DNA from 2 places in the Pseudoalteromonas sp. NZS11 genome. Region 2 is predicted to be linked to the other one. Evidence: predicted binding sites of a transcription regulator. Region 2 holds the regulator's gene; the other holds the start of a gene.
What was found. Region 2 encodes FliA, which starts transcription of late flagellar genes. Its sites were predicted from a motif close to CTAAAGNTNNNNNNNNNNNNGCCGATA; they were not measured.

Region 1 (8,107 bases), on a different contig from region 2:
CGTTTTGCCTTGTGCCAATTGCTTGAGCATATTGCGTTGTTTATGAAATGAGTCGCTTGCTTTTTTATTTAATCCTGAAAAATCCACTACTTTGCTCGCTTTTGCTCTAATGCTTCAGTCACTATTTTACATACTGTATTTAAACGATCGCCATAAAAATAAAGGTTTAAGTCACGTTCACGACAATAGCGTAGGTGAAATAACTGAACAGAGTCATCTGTTGTAAACGTTTTTTCTACGTACTCACCCTCAGATTCAGACAATTTAAGTTGAGTGCTGATTCTATTTTTAGCCATATTTGCAGCAGGGCTTCTGTTAACCTTACTTGCATCACTTAAAAAACCAATGCCTTCACCTAATAACCTTTCGCGAGGTTCTTTTATAAGCGGATGATCGATTGTAAAAAAGGCAAGGATCACAACTACCAAAATAATAAATTTTTTCATGGATACGTAAACCTTGATCTAAGTAGGGTTGAATTACCATGCAGTGTAATAAACTGCATTTTAAAAGCAAGTAACTGGGATGAATAAATTATTAGCGATCTATGCCAGTAATTTTAACCAACATTGTTATAATGGTTAACAGCAGTCAGATATTTCTGAAATATCTGAAAGTATTCGAGAAGGCAATTTATTAAAGTAAATCTGCCTAGCAAGTAACTTGCTAGCTTTAAGTATAGAGTACTTGAGTATTGCTGGATTTTTATTTCCAAGCGGCGTTGAGGAACTTCGATGGACAAGCAAATTAAAGTAAAGAATATCCCTGTAGAGGTGAAAATCCAAAAACCGGATTTAAGCCGTCAAGATGATAGGTTCAATCCCCGAAATCGTATTTATGTGCGTGCCGTAAAAGGCCTACATCAATTACTTAGGCAGCGCATTGGCTTTTTAGGCCTACTTGCGTTTATGTTACTTCCTTGGATTAATTTTAACGGCCAGCAAGCAGTACTGTTTGATCTAATTGGTCAAAAATACAATATTTTTGGTTTAACGCTATGGCCTCAAGATTTTACCATATTAGCGTTTATTTTTATGCTGGCAGCATTTGCGCTGTTTTTAGTGACCACCTTCTATGGACGGGTGTGGTGTGGCTACACATGTCCGCAAACTGTTTGGACCTTTATTTTTATTTGGTTTGAAGAAAAGCTTGAAGGCACAGCTAATCAGCGTAAAAAACTCGATCAAAGACCCATGAATTTTGATAAGTTTTGGCGTAAAACGGCAAAGCATACTAGTTGGGTATTGTTTTCGTTATATACCGCTATTTCTTTTGTGGGTTACTTTACGCCAATCAGAGAGTTACTTCCTGATTTTGTAACGTTTAACGTGGGTGGTTATGCACTAGTCAGTATTATTTTCTTTGCTGCGTGTACCTATGGTAATGCCGGTTGGATGCGAGAAATTATGTGTTTACACATTTGCCCTTACTCTCGTTTTCAATCAGCTATGTTTGATAAAGATACATACACTGTAACGTACGACGAAAGCCGTGGTGAAAGCCGTGGTCCTCGTTCACGTAAAGTAGATCATGAAGATTTAGAGCTAGGCGACTGTATAGACTGTAACTTGTGTGTTCAAGTGTGCCCAACAGGTATTGATATTAGAAATGGGTTACAAGCTGAGTGTATTAACTGTGGTGCATGTATTGATGCGTGTGATGGCGTAATGGATAAAATGGAATACCCGCGTGGGCTTATTTCATATACGACAGAGCGAAACCTCGAAACCCCAGAAAATAAAACGAATCCACTACGAGCTAAAATCATTGGTTACACGGTCATACTTGTTGTGCTTACGGGAGCACTTGTAGCTAATATAGCGCTGCGTAAAACAATGGACTTTGATATCATTCGTGATCGAAATCAATTATATCGTGTCGATTTTGATGGTTTAGTAGAGAACACCTATACATTAAAGGTAATTAATAAAGCGCAGTACGAGCAAACCTTTAATATTAAAGTGCAAGGGTTAGATAACTTTAAGTATATTGGTAAGCAGTCATTTACTGTGCAGGCAGGGCAATCTCATAATGTGCCATTGTCGCTTGTAATGGACCCTTATGATTTGAAGGTGTCGATGACAGAGTTTAACTTTGTGCTTTCACCGGTAGATGAGCCGGATGAGACAATATCGCAGTCGAGTAACTTTTTTAAAGCGCGATAATCACAACCTACCTTAAATAGGTAAGTTGATATAGCAATTAACAAAAGCGGGTATATAACCCGCTTTTTATTTTATATAAGAAGAGTATGAGTAAATTTAGTTTTATTGACTTAACACCTGACCTAATACTCGATGCAATAGAAAGCGTAGGTGTGTACGCCGAATCTGGTTTGTTGGCACTCAATAGCTATGAAAACAGAGTGTACCAATTTAAAGCCGATGATGGCCTGCGTTACGTAGTGAAGTTTTATCGCCCAGAGCGCTGGAGTAAAGAGCAAATTCAAGAAGAGCATGATTTTGCATTTGAACTGGCAGAAGCGGAAGTGCCTGTTGTTGCCCCTATTTTATATAATGGGAAAAGCTTGTTTGAACACGAAGGTTATTTGTTTGTGTTGTTTCCAAGTGTCGGCGGGCGTTTATTTGAGGTTGATAACTTAGATCAACTTGATGTAATGGGGCGTTTAATTGGCCGTATGCACCAAGTAGCTAAAACAAAGCCTTTTACTTATAGGCCAACAGTTACCTGCGAGGAGTATTTACATACAGCCAAAGTTCATCTTCAAAAAAGTAACTTAGTGCCTATGGGAATAAATACTGCCTTTTATACTATTTTAGATTTAGTGATAGAGCAGGCGCAAAAACAGTATAAAGATGTGCAAAGTATTCGCTTACATGGTGACTGCCACGTTGGTAATATTTTGTGGGCAGGTGATGCGCTCATGTTTGTTGATTTAGATGACAGCCGCCAAGGTCCTGCAATCCAAGATTTATGGATGATGCTCAGTGGCGATAGAGCGACGCAACTGTTACAGTTAGACACCCTTGTGAATGCGTATGAAGAGTTTTGTGATTTTGATCACTCTCAACTCAAATTAATTGAACCGCTGCGAGCGATGCGTATTATCCATTATATGGGATGGGTAGCTAAACGATGGAGCGATCCTGCCTTTGTGCGGAACTTTACATGGTTTGCTGATGACAAATACTGGGAGCAACAAATTTTAGCACTGAAGGAGCAACTTGCAGCACTGCAAGAAGCACCGTTAAAGTTATTGCCGTAATATTTTATTTAAAGACAAGTACAACGAGATACAAATGCTTAAAAAATTAAAACTGAGTTTATTACTTTTATGTTTACCATTTGCAGCACTTGCTGCACAGTTTGAAGTTGATAATCAATACACTGTTATTGATGTAGACAAAAGTACATCACCACAAGTAACCGAATTTTTCTCATTTTACTGTCCACATTGTTTTAAGTTTGAACCAGTAGCAAAAGCAATTGAACAAGGCCTGCCAGAAGGCGCTGAGTTTATTAAAAACCACGTGAACTTTTTAGGTGGCGTGTCGCCACAAGCACAAAGTAATTTAAGCTTTGCCTACTTAATTGCTAAGCAGCATGGTCAGGCGCAGAGTATTAGCGATCAAATTTTTAAAAGTATTCATGTTCAGCGTGCTCCTTTAACTGAAATGAAAGACGTTAAAAAATTACTTGAAGTAAACGGTATTGATAGCGCAACGTTTGATCAAGAAATTGCAAGCATGCCAGTTATTTCGGCTGAGCAAGCAATGCAAAACAAACAAAATAAATATTCAAAATTAGGCGCACTTACAGGTGTACCTACTTTTATTGTTAACGATAAATATAAAATAAACCTCAACACCATCAAAAATCAAAAAGAACTTGATGAGTTAGTAGCGTTTTTATTAGCACTATAAATTTCGGAGCATAATAATGATTAAATTAGTTAAAGCAGGTTTGCTTGCAGTACTACTTCCTATGGCGGCAACAAGCTTTGCAGCAACGTATGAAGAAGGCGTGCATTACGACGTTGTTTCTGAGCGTGCAACTAAAAAGCCAGAAATCAAAGAGTTTTTCTCATTTTACTGCCCTGCATGTAATAACATGGAAGCACTAATTGGTGAGTTTAAGCCTAAGCTTGATAAAAACGTTAAATTTAAAAAAAGCCATGTTGATTTTGTAGGTGTACGCGACCCAGAAAACCAACAGATGATGAGCCAAGCACTCGCTACTGCAGAAGTACTTCCGCAAAAAGATAAAATTGTCTCTGCAATTTTTAATCATATCCATACAAAACGCGCTAAATTTAATGAGCTTGCAGATGTAAAAGATATATTTGTAGCGCAGGGCGTTGATGGCGATAAGTTTGATAAGCTGTTTAAAAGCTTTTCGGTACGTACGCTAAGCTCTAAAATGAAACGTGATCAAGACTACTTTAAAGAAAAAGGCGCACTACGTGGCGTACCTACATTTATTGTAAATGGTAAGTATAAATTAAACCTAGGTCGTGAGTCGGGTATTACTGAGCCAGAAGATATCAGCAAACTGATTAATTACTTAGCTAACAAGTAAATTTAGCTAAAACAAAAAAAGCTCCTTAAGGAGCTTTTTTGCTTTATAAGGATATAGCGATGGAAAAAATATTAGTATCGAGTTGTTTGCTAGGGCAGCCTGTTCGCTACGATGGTAGAGGACACGCAATTTTGCATCCACAGCTTAATTTGTGGCAAAAACAAAATAGATTAATTGTGTTTTGTCCTGAGGTCGCTGGTGGGCTTCCTACTCCTAGAGCTCCTGCTGAAATAATACAGGGGAGTGTAGTTACTAATTTAGGAGAAGATGTAACAGAACAGTTTCAAACTGGAGCTAATATAGCGCTAGAACTCTGTAAAAAGAATCAAGTTCGTTTTGCTCTACTTAAAGAATCGAGCCCTTCTTGCGGACGAAATACAATATATGATGGAAAGCATCGCGGAGTAAAAATCGAAGGGCTAGGTTTAACTACAGCATTATTAATAAAAAATGGTATTCAAGTATTTAGCGAAGAGCAAATACCAGCACTTATAAAAGTACTGGCACTTTAATTTTGGCTGGTTATTTGCGCTGCAAGAAAACACCCGACTCAATGTGATGTGTATATGGGAACTGATCAAATATAGCAAAGCGCTTAACGTTGTGCGTACGTGTTAGGTGATCAAGGTCACGCTCAAGGGTTTCAGGATTACACGATATATAAATTATGTTTTCGTAGTTAGCCACTAAGTCACACGTTAATTCATCCATGCCCGCGCGCGGTGGATCAACTAATATGGTTTGGCAGTCATAGCTTTTAAGGTCAATACCGTCTAAACGAGAGAAAGTACGCTCGCCATTCATTGCTTGAGTAAACTCTTCACTCGACATACGAATAATATCTAGGTTCTCTACGTTGTTTTTAGCAATATTGTATTGAGCAGAATGAACAGATGATTTTGATATTTCTGTTGCTAATACTTTATTAAAACAGCCCGCTAACGCAATTGAAAAGTTACCGTTACCGCAATACAGTTCTAATAAATCATTTTTAAGTGGTTTACATAAATCTTGCGCCCACTCCAGCATATTAATATTTACTTTTGCATTAGGCTGAGTAAAGCTATTTTCTACTTGTTGATAAATAAGCTCTTGACCATTAACTGTTAAACGCTCAGTTACAAAGTCATCACCCAGCACTTCTTTTTGTTTGCGAGCACGGCCGATAAAGTCAATTTTGTATTTACTGCTTAGTTTTTCTTTAAGCGCTTTAATTTCACTTAACCATTCATCATCAAGTGGTTTGTGATAAAGCAAGCTTACTAAAATTTCACCGCTTAGCGTGGATAGGTAATCGATTTGAAATAACTTACGACGTAATATTTCACAAGGCTTAAGATGCTCAATCATCACCTGCATTATTTCACCAACTAGAGGCGCTGCTGGATCAAATGTATCAACACGGATTTTTTCTTTTGTTTGTTGATCAAACATAATGTGAAACAGATCGTCACCGTCGTGCCATACTCTAAATTCAGCACGTTGGCGGTAGTTAGTTGGCTCTGAGCTAAATACTTCTAGTTGCTCCACACCAAAACGTTGGAATTGTGCACTAATACGCTGCTCTTTTTCACTTAACTGCGTTTGGTACTGTGTGGTATCTATTTTAATAACTGCCATTAACGCTACTACCTTATCTAAGATCTGTTTATCGGCGCTATTGTAGGGAGCGCTACGTATTTGTCTAGTTTTGGCTAGCATTTATGCTGTTTTATTGCACATTGTACTTTAGTTTTTATTGTTATAGCCGATAATAAATTACGCACGCTTAGGAGACGAATCATGAAAATAGGTAACTATGGCTTTATGCCAAACAACAACATCAATAAATTCAATAATAAAGCTGATATACAGCAACCTACAATTACGTCTCCTCAAGATAGCTATCAACAACGAGGCCGAGAGTTGGCCGCAAAGGTACTTGGCGATAAAATGGCTGAGCAGCTTGGATTGCCTATCGCAGAAAAAAAAGCAGATAAACCACTATTTGATTTTAATGAAATAGTAAAAAACGTACTCGATTTTGTAAGTAGTGCTGTTAATAAAGCAAAAGCTAACGGCGCTGATGACGAAAAGCTCAAAGATATGTTAGGCGACGCGCGCAAAGGAGTCCAAATAGGGATTGACGACGCTGTTGATGAACTCAAAGGTACAGGCGTATTTAATGATGACATGGAAGAGGGGATTAATAAGTCCAAAGAGGGAATTTACAATGGGCTCGATAAGTTTGAAGAGTCGTTATTTAACCCACAACCTGCCAGCGTAAATATAAGCCAGGCTCAATATGTCAGTATGACGAGTAATGCAGAGTATAAATTTACCACCGCAGAAGGTGACGAGGTAAGTATTAGCTTTGCAGATGCATTTGAATCTCAGTCGGCAAGTGGCTATCAGCAAAACAATAATGGCGAGTCGTTTGCAAGCTCATCATCGCAATCTCGACAGGTATCATTTTCGATGTCGGTTAATGGTGACTTAAATGAGCAAGAGCAAGAAGCTATTAATGTAATGATGGAAGACTTACAAGATTTAAGTAAAACCTTTTTTGGTGGTGATTTAGATGAAGCATTTGAACAAGCGCAAGAGCTGAGTTTAGACAGCGATCAGCTGGTGGCTTTTTCTATGGATTTACGCCAAACAAAAACAATAGCAACAGTTAAAAGCTATGAAGAATATAGACCAGCACCAGAAAAACAAGTAGCGGAGGGTTTAGCTCCTTTTAATGATGACCTTAAAAATGCTTTTGAAAAAGCGGGTGAGCTTGGATTACAAAATCAGCTAGCTGGCATTCTCCAATGGTTAAATCAAGATCAGGAGCAAATAGATAAGTTAGTAGATTACACAAAGTCTATGTTCGAAAACCTTAATCAGTTAAATTCGGCAGCCGACAGGCTTACTGATTTAGAAACCACGCAAAGTTAAACTACTTTCTTTTATAAATACCTCATGGCAAACTGCCGTTCTTAAAGTAAAGTGGGAACGGTAGTTTGTCAGCGCATATAATGGTCTTTGATTCAGGTATTGGTGGAACTACTGTACTTGAGCATATAAAGCAAAGTATCCCCAATGCTCAGTACAGTTATTTTATGGATAATGCATTACTACCTTATGGTGCTCAATCTCAAAAAACCATCATTAACCGATTATGCTCACTTATTCATTTCATCAAAGCTAATACGCTTAATGTTGATTTAATTGTAATAGCGTGTAATACCGCTTCTACATCTGCACTTAGCGCTGTTCGCCAAATGACAGATATTCCTATAGTAGGTGTTGTGCCAGCAATAAAGCCTGCGGCAGAGTTAACACGTTCAAATCATATTGGCTTATTAGCCACACCGGCAACGGTCGCCAGTTCATACACTAAAACATTAATTACTGAGCATGCACGTAATGTAACCGTTAATCTATATAGCAGTGTGGAGTTAGTAACTTTAGCTGAGCAATACTTTTTTACAGAGTCTTTGGATACAAACAAGTTGCATCAAGTGCTTGATGACCTACATATAGATAAAACTATAGATGTACTTGTATTAGGATGTACGCACTTTCCAATATTAGCAGAGCC
Region 2 (8,107 bases):
GTTTTACTCGTGACTGTTTACACGATGAAGCCGGTTGAGTTTGGTATATTCCCCTCTGTATTACTAATCGCTACGATTATGCGCTTAGCGCTTAATGTTGCCAGCACTCGAGTTGTATTACTTGAAGGTCATAATGGTGGTGATTCTGCCGGTAAAGTAATTGAAGCGTTTGGCTCAGTTGTTATTGGTGGTAACTACGCTGTTGGTTTAGTCGTATTCTTAATTCTGATCATTATTAACTTTGTGGTAATTACTAAAGGTGCTGGGCGTATTTCTGAGGTATCTGCACGTTTCACCCTTGATGCAATGCCGGGTAAACAAATGGCAATTGACGCCGATTTAAACGCTGGTTTTATCAGTGCTGAGCAAGCGCGTGATCGCCGCGAGGAAGTAACTCGCGAAGCTGATTTTTACGGCTCAATGGATGGTGCGAGTAAATTTGTAAAAGGCGATGCCATTGCAGGTATTGTTATATTAATCATCAATATTGTTGGTGGTTTATTTGTCGGTATGATTCAACATAATTTGAGTTTTGGCAACGCAATGGAAGTATATACATTACTTACCATTGGTGATGGTTTAGTTGCTCAACTCCCTTCTTTACTGCTTTCAATTGGTACCGCGATTGTTGTAACACGTCAAAATGAGTCGCTCAATATGGGTGACCAATTTAAGAAACAACTAGGTAACGAAAAATCACTCTTTATTGCTTCAGGTATTTTGATCATCATGGGTTTAGTGCCTGGTATGCCGCATTTTGCTTTTTTAAGTTTAGGTGCGTTACTGGGTTATTTAGCTTACTACACACAGCAAACTAAGTTAAAAGCCGCTGCAGCAGAAGCCGAAGAAGCCGCCAGTGGCGGAAGCGCTGCAACAGGTATTACCAATAAACAAGAGCAAAAAGAACTTGGTTGGGATGATGTTCAGCAGGTTGACGTAATTGGCTTAGAAGTAGGTTACAGATTAATTCCATTGGTAGATCAATCTCAAGGTGGTGAGTTACTTAATCGTATTAAAGGTGTACGTAAAAAGCTTTCTCAAGAACTTGGCTTTTTAGTACCACCTGTTCATATTCGCGATAATTTAGAGCTTGACCCTAATGCTTACAGAATAACGCTAATGGGTGTTTCAACAGGTGAAAGCGAACTTAAACATGGCGACGAGCTAGCAATTAACCCAGGGCAAGTATTTGGCCCAATTAAAGGGGTTGAAACCAAAGATCCTGCGTTTGGCCTTGATGCAGTATGGATTAAGCCTGATCAAAAAGATGAAGCGCAATCACTAGGTTATACCGTTGTAGATTCAGCCACGGTAGTTGCCACTCATATTAGCCAGTTATTAACTAACAGTGCGGCGTTGCTACTAGGGCATGAAGAAGTTCAAAACCTGCTTGATATGCTTGCTAAAAGCCATCCTCGCTTAGTAGAAGGACTAGTACCTGATGTGTTGCCATTAACTGCAATTGTAAAAGTACTGCAAAATTTATTGAATGAAGGTGTAGCTATTCGCGATATGCGCTCAATTGTTCAAACCCTTGTTGAGTATGGTCCGCGTAGCCAAGACCCTGATGTATTAACGGCTGCAGTGCGTATTTCTCTGCGTCGGTTAATTGTTCAAGATGCGGTTGGTATGTCATCAGAAATCCCTGTCATAACCTTGGCACCTGAGTTGGAACAGATGTTGCATCAGTCATTACAAAATGCAGGCGATGAAGGTGCCGGTATTGAGCCTGGACTTGCAGAGCGACTTCAAGTGTCATTGACACAAGCGCATCAAAATCAAGAAATGGCCGGTGAACCTTCTATATTGCTAACGTCAGGAATGTTACGCACTGTGTTATCTCGTTTTGTTAAGTACACCATTCCAGGATTGAGAGTGATGTCTTATCAAGAGGTACCAGACGAAAGACAGATCAAGATTGTTAGCTCTGTAGGCCAACAATAAGATTTTAACAGGGGTTGAATCATGAAAATTAAACGTTTTTTTGCTAAAGATATGCGCACAGCACTTAAAGAAGTTAAAGATGAGTTAGGTGTTGATGCGGTTATTATGTCAAATAAGAAGCTGGCTAACGGTGTAGAAATTGTAGCGGCAGTTGATTATGACAAAGCAGCCCCTAAAGTAGCAGCGCAACCACAACGTACTGCAGAGCCGCGTGCTCAAGCACCACAGCAAAGTATGCATAATTTTGTAAAACCAGAGCCTCAGCGTGCCAAACCAGAGCCGCAGGCAAAAGTGGCTGACAGCCTACAGGCTTTGTTAGAGCGCCAATCACCGCGTCCTCGCTCCCCTGAACTTGCATCAATGTTTTCACAATCAGGTATTGATACTACCGATAACTATCAAGAACCAGTTATGGAACAGCGTACTAAAAATATGTTTGCTCCTGAAAATGCAGCGCCAGTTCGTCCACAAACTCAAGCGGATAGCTTAGGTTTTGATGATTTAGACAGCGACTTTGATGATTTAGATAGTCCAGTAACGGCTCGCCAACAAACACCCAATAATGAAAGCGAAGAAATGACAACAATGCGTGAAGAAATGAACGCAATTCGTCAATTACTTGAGCATCAAGTATCAGGCTTAATGCAGCAAGATATGGCGCGTCGCGATCCAACACGCGCTTGCATGGTTGACCGCTTAGTCGGTATGGGTATTGATAAAGAAGTCGCGCAACAAATGGCATGTTTTGTACCTGATGATGTATCTCGTAAGCAAGGCTGGAAAGCGTTGTTAACGATGGTCGAAGATCAAATGCAAACAACCAATAATGAAATACTTCGCCAAGGTGGTGTATATGCGTTAGTGGGTCCAACAGGTGTTGGTAAAACAACAACAGTTGCTAAGCTTGCAGCGTTAGGCGCACAAAAATATGGCGCTGATAAAGTGGCCTTAATAACCACTGATACATACAGAATTGGTGCTTATGAACAGCTTGCTACTTACGGCCGTATTATTGGTTGTGGTGTAAAGCAAGTTAAAGATGCTAATGAATTAGCTGAAGTTTTATATCATTTACGAAATAAACGTCTAGTATTAATTGATACAGCAGGTATGAGTCAGCGAGATTTACGTTTAACTGAGCAGTTAAACACGTTAATGCGTAACCAACGTGTGGATATTCGCAGTTACTTAGTACTAAGCGCGACGGCACAAATTAATGTATTACAAGAAACAGTACGTCACTTTAAAAAAGTACAGTTAAGTGGTTGTATTTTCACTAAGTTAGATGAATCATTAAGTTTGGGTGAGATAATTAGTATTGCGATTCAAAATCGCCTTCCAATAGGGTATCTTACTAACGGTCAACGAGTGCCAGAAGATATTCGTGTTGCAAATGCTGAAAAACTAGTGAAAAAGGCTGAGCAGTTATATTTAAAAAGAACAAAAGCACAACATTCAAGGCACCAAGCAGTGGCGCCAAGTACAGTAGGGATGTATGATTAACACAGTATTAGATCAAGCAAGCGGCCTGCGCAAAATGAGTCAAAACAATAACAACGGCGTAAAAGTTATCGCTGTAACCGGTGGTAAAGGTGGGGTGGGGAAAACAAATGTTTCTCTAAATACTGCTATTGCACTAGGGCAACAAGGTAATAGAGTATTAGTGCTGGATGCTGACTTAGGTTTAGCAAACTGTGATGTGATGCTTGGTTTACGTGTAGAGCGCAATTTATCACACGTTTTGTCAGGTGAATGTGAGCTTGACGAGATTTTAGTTGAAGGGCCTGCTGGTATTAAAATTGTACCCGCTACATCGGGCTCGCAAAGTATGGTTGAATTATCGCCATCTGAGCATGCCGGGCTAATTCGTGCATTTAGCGAATTGAATACCGAATTTGATATTTTAATTGTAGATACAGCCGCTGGTATTTCAGACATGGTGCTAAGCTTCTCACGAGCAGCACAAGATGTAATGGTTGTAGTGTGCGATGAACCAACATCAATAACCGATGCTTACGCACTTATTAAAGTATTAAGCCGCGAGCACGGTGTTTATAAGTTCAAAATTGTTGCCAATATGGTCCGCAGTATGCGTGAAGGCACTGAATTGTTTGCAAAACTATCTAAAGTTACCGATCGCTTTTTAGATGTTTCAATGGAGCTAGTAGCAACGGTTCCTTATGACGAAAATATGCGCAAAGCAACACGTCGCCAAAAGGTGATTGTTGAGCTCTTTCCAAGTTCGCCAGCCGCTCTCGCGTTCAAAGCGCTGGCGACAAAAGCAGTTAAATGGCCAATACCAAATCAACCATCTGGGCATTTAGAGTTTTTCATTGAGAAACTAGTAAACGGCTAATTATGACAACATTGGTGAATAGAGCTATGGGATATCAATCAACACAAAACTTAAATGTGATTGTTGAGAAACATGCATCACTTGTTAAAAAAGTGGCATGTCATCTAATTGCTCGATTACCACCTAGCGTTCAGCTTGATGATTTAATTCAATCAGGAATGATAGGTTTAATAGAAGCTTCAAAAAACTTTGATGCAACAAAAGGCGCAAGCTTTGAAACCTTCGCCGGTATTCGTATTCGCGGGGCTATGCTTGATGAAATGCGCCGTGGTGATTGGGCTCCTCGTTCAGTACACCGTAAAAGCCGACAAGTTGCAGAGGCAATTACTGGGCTCGAAAGCAGTCTGAATCGCGAACCAACAGATACAGAAGTTGCTGAAAAACTTGAAATTTCACTCAATGAGTACCATCATATTTTAAATGATGTTAATACCAGTAAAGTATTAGGCATAGAAGACCTTGGTGTAGATGAGGATGTTATTACTCCCGTAGGCCAAGATTTAGCGCTAGACAAACCTTTTAATAATGTTAAAAATGATCGGTTTAATGAGTCTTTGCTAAATGCAATAAAGTCATTACCAGAGCGTGATGCAATGGTACTTTCTTTATACTATAACGATGAAATGAATTTAAAAGAAATAGGACATATACTCGATGTAAGCGAATCGCGTGTAAGTCAGATACATGGTCAGGCGATGATTAAGCTTAAAGCTAAAATCAATGACTGGATAAACTAGTAGTAAGTAAACTAAGGTTAATACCTCACTGGGGGATGTTTTGGATAAAAACATGAAAATTCTTGTAGTTGATGATTTTTCAACGATGAGACGAATTATAAAAAACCTATTACGTGACTTAGGTTTCACTAACGTTCAAGAAGCTGATGACGGGTCTACAGCTTTGCCTATGTTACAAAATCAAGTGTTTGATTTTGTGGTTACAGATTGGAATATGCCGGGAATGCAAGGTATTGACCTTTTAAGAGCAATTCGTGCAGATGATAAGTTAAAACATATCCCTGTATTGATGGTAACGGCAGAAGCTAAAAAAGAACAAATAATAGCTGCAGCGCAAGCTGGCGTTAATGGTTATATTGTTAAGCCATTTACGGCTGGAACATTAAAAACTAAATTAGAAAAAGTATTTGAACGCTTAGGCTAATGATGGGGGAGAGGCTTATGTCAGCACCAGCTGCGCCTCAAATAACGTTAGAACAAGCTCGTCAACTCGTCATTTATTTAGAAAACGATGAGCAAGATAAAGCTAATCAGTTGATTTTAGAGACAGCTTCGCAAGAGCAGTCTAAATTATTTGCTGAAGTTGGGAAGTTGACTCGTCAACTGCACGAAGCACTTAAAAGCTTTGAGCTTGATACTCGCTTAACTAACATAACGACAGATGCGATTCCAGATGCTAAAAAGCGGCTTAATTATGTTATAGAAATGACAGAAAATGCGGCTAATAAAACAATGGATGCTGTTGAGGCTAGTTTACCTATAGCTCAGCAACTTGCAGATGAAATATCTCATATCAAACCGACATGGGATCGTTTAATGAGCCGGGAGATTGAGCTTGGTGAGTTTAAACAACTTTGCCATAGTATCGATAAGTTTATGAATAACTCTCATCATAAAACGGATGAGCTTCAAAGCTTAATGACAAATGTACTAATGGCTCAAGACTATCAAGACTTAACAGGTCAAGTTATTCGCCGTGTTATAGAACTTGTTAGAGAAGTAGAAGAAAGCTTACTTCATCTTTTAACAGCGTTTGCTGAACAAGATGACAGTGACAACACAGCGAATAAAGTAGAACAACAAAAAATAAAAGAACCAGTTGCCACACAAACTTTAGCAGGTCCTGAAGGCCCTATTATTGATAAAGAATCGCGTAATGATGTTGTATCTGATCAAGATGAAGTCGATGATCTTTTATCAAGTTTGGGCTTCTAAGAGGAGAGTAACTGCATGTTTGAAGTCGATGAAGATATTTTACAAGACTTTCTTGTAGAGGCAGGAGAAATCCTAGAGCTTTTATCTGAACAGTTAGTTGAACTGGAAAATAATCCAGAAGATACAGAGTTACTAAATGCCATATTTAGAGGCTTTCACACTGTAAAAGGTGGTGCAGGCTTTTTAGCTATGACAGAACTTGTTGATGCTTGCCACGGCGCTGAAAACGTATTTGATTTACTACGTCAAGGCGTGCGAACGGTCAATTCAGAGTTAATGGATGTTATTTTACAAGCGCTCGACACCATTAATGAAATGTTCGCGACTATCCAAAATAGGGATAAGCCAGAACCAGCAGATCCTGAGTTACTTCAAACCCTCCACATTTTGGGCCTACCTCCAACAGAAGCCGAGCTTAACGGAGTCGCTTCAGAAACTGACGTTGAACAACCTCTTGATGAAGTAGTTGATACGCCAATAGCTGATGAGGAAGATCCATTTGCATTTGATGAAATGTTTAGCGGAACTCCTTCGGTTAGTGATGCTGAAATAAACGAAATCACTGAAGATGAATTTGAAAACTTACTTGATGAACTACACGGTAAAGGACAAGGTCCTGCAGTTGAAAAGCCAGTAGCAAGTAGTAGTGATTTTAATGGTGATATTACTGATGATGAATTTGACAGCTTATTAGACGAGTTACATGGAGTTGGCAGTTTTGGTGAGGTTGCGAGTAAAGCACCTGAGCAAAGTAGTGTAGTTAAAGCACCTGTAGAACCAGCTAAACCAGCGTCAAATACTGCTAATTCATCAGATGATGAAATTAGTGATGATGAATTTGAAGCGCTTCTTGATGAACTTCATGGTAAAGGCACTGCACCTAAATCAATAGAAAGCACTCCAGCTGTGAAACAGCCCAATATCCCAGCTAAACCAGCTGCAAAAGCGAGTGTGCCTGTAAAAAAACCAGAACCTGTAAAAGCACCCGCTTCTAAACCGGTAGAAAAACCGGTTGCTAAAGCAGCGCCAGCAACGCCTAAAAAATCAGCGCCACCAGCAGCAGAGACGACAGTTCGCGTAGATACAAAACGACTTGACCAAATTATGAATATGGTTGGTGAGTTAGTACTTGTGCGAAATCGTTTGGTTAGTTTAGCGACCAATTCAGACAGTGAAGCAATGGGTAAAGCAATCTCTAACTTAGATGTAGTGACTGCTGATATTCAAGGCGCGGTTATGCAAACGCGAATGCAACCAATTAAAAAGGTATTTGGTCGTTTCCCTCGCGTAGTACGCGATTTAGCACGCAGCTTAAACAAAGACATTGACTTACAACTTGTAGGTGAAGAAACCGATTTAGATAAAAACTTAGTGGAAGCACTAGCCGATCCGCTTGTGCATTTAGTTCGAAACTCAGTTGACCACGGTATTGAAATGCCAGCTGTTCGTGAGGCTGCCGGTAAGCCTAGAACAGGTAATGTTACTTTATCAGCGTCTCAGGAAGGCGACCATATTTTGTTGACCATTAAAGATGATGGCGCTGGTATGGATGCTGAGAAACTGAAAAAAATAGCAATTAGTAAAGGCGTGCTCGATCACGATCAAGCGAGTCGACTTTCTGACACTGAAGCATACAACCTAATTTTTGCACCTGGCTTTTCTACAAAAGAAGAGATATCTGATATTTCAGGTCGTGGTGTTGGAATGGATGTGGTGAAAACTAAAATCACCCAATTAAACGGCTCTGTAAGTATTCAATCTGAGTTAGGTGTAGGTACTATTTTAGAGATAAAAGTACCACTTACCTTAGCCATATTACCGACCTTAATGGTAATTGTTGGCGCACAAACATTTG

Region 1: the regulator FliA is predicted to act here: its motif matches at 6,266-6,292, upstream of I6E82_RS19405 (DUF5610 domain-containing protein).

The regions. Positions count from the first base shown of each region.
Region 1 is NZ_JADYWP010000017.1:1,003-9,109, reverse strand. It holds gene I6E82_RS19950 (hypothetical protein) at 1-87, opposite strand, end outside; gene I6E82_RS19440 (hypothetical protein) at 87-446, opposite strand; gene ccoG (cytochrome c oxidase accessory protein CcoG) at 735-2,165, shown strand; gene I6E82_RS19430 (serine/threonine protein kinase) at 2,252-3,226, shown strand; gene I6E82_RS19425 (thiol:disulfide interchange protein DsbA/DsbL) at 3,261-3,884, shown strand; gene I6E82_RS19420 (thiol:disulfide interchange protein DsbA/DsbL) at 3,901-4,539, shown strand; gene I6E82_RS19415 (DUF523 domain-containing protein) at 4,599-5,051, shown strand; gene trmA (tRNA (uridine(54)-C5)-methyltransferase TrmA) at 5,062-6,159, opposite strand; gene I6E82_RS19405 (DUF5610 domain-containing protein) at 6,322-7,461, shown strand; gene murI (glutamate racemase) at 7,527-8,107, shown strand, end outside.
Region 2 is NZ_JADYWP010000001.1:666,793-674,899, forward strand. It holds gene flhA (flagellar biosynthesis protein FlhA) at 1-1,944, shown strand, start outside; gene flhF (flagellar biosynthesis protein FlhF) at 1,966-3,447, shown strand; gene I6E82_RS02925 (MinD/ParA family ATP-binding protein) at 3,440-4,300, shown strand; gene I6E82_RS02930 (RNA polymerase sigma factor FliA) at 4,327-5,037, shown strand; gene cheY (chemotaxis response regulator CheY) at 5,078-5,461, shown strand; gene I6E82_RS02940 (protein phosphatase CheZ) at 5,479-6,252, shown strand; gene I6E82_RS02945 (chemotaxis protein CheA) at 6,268-8,107, shown strand, end outside.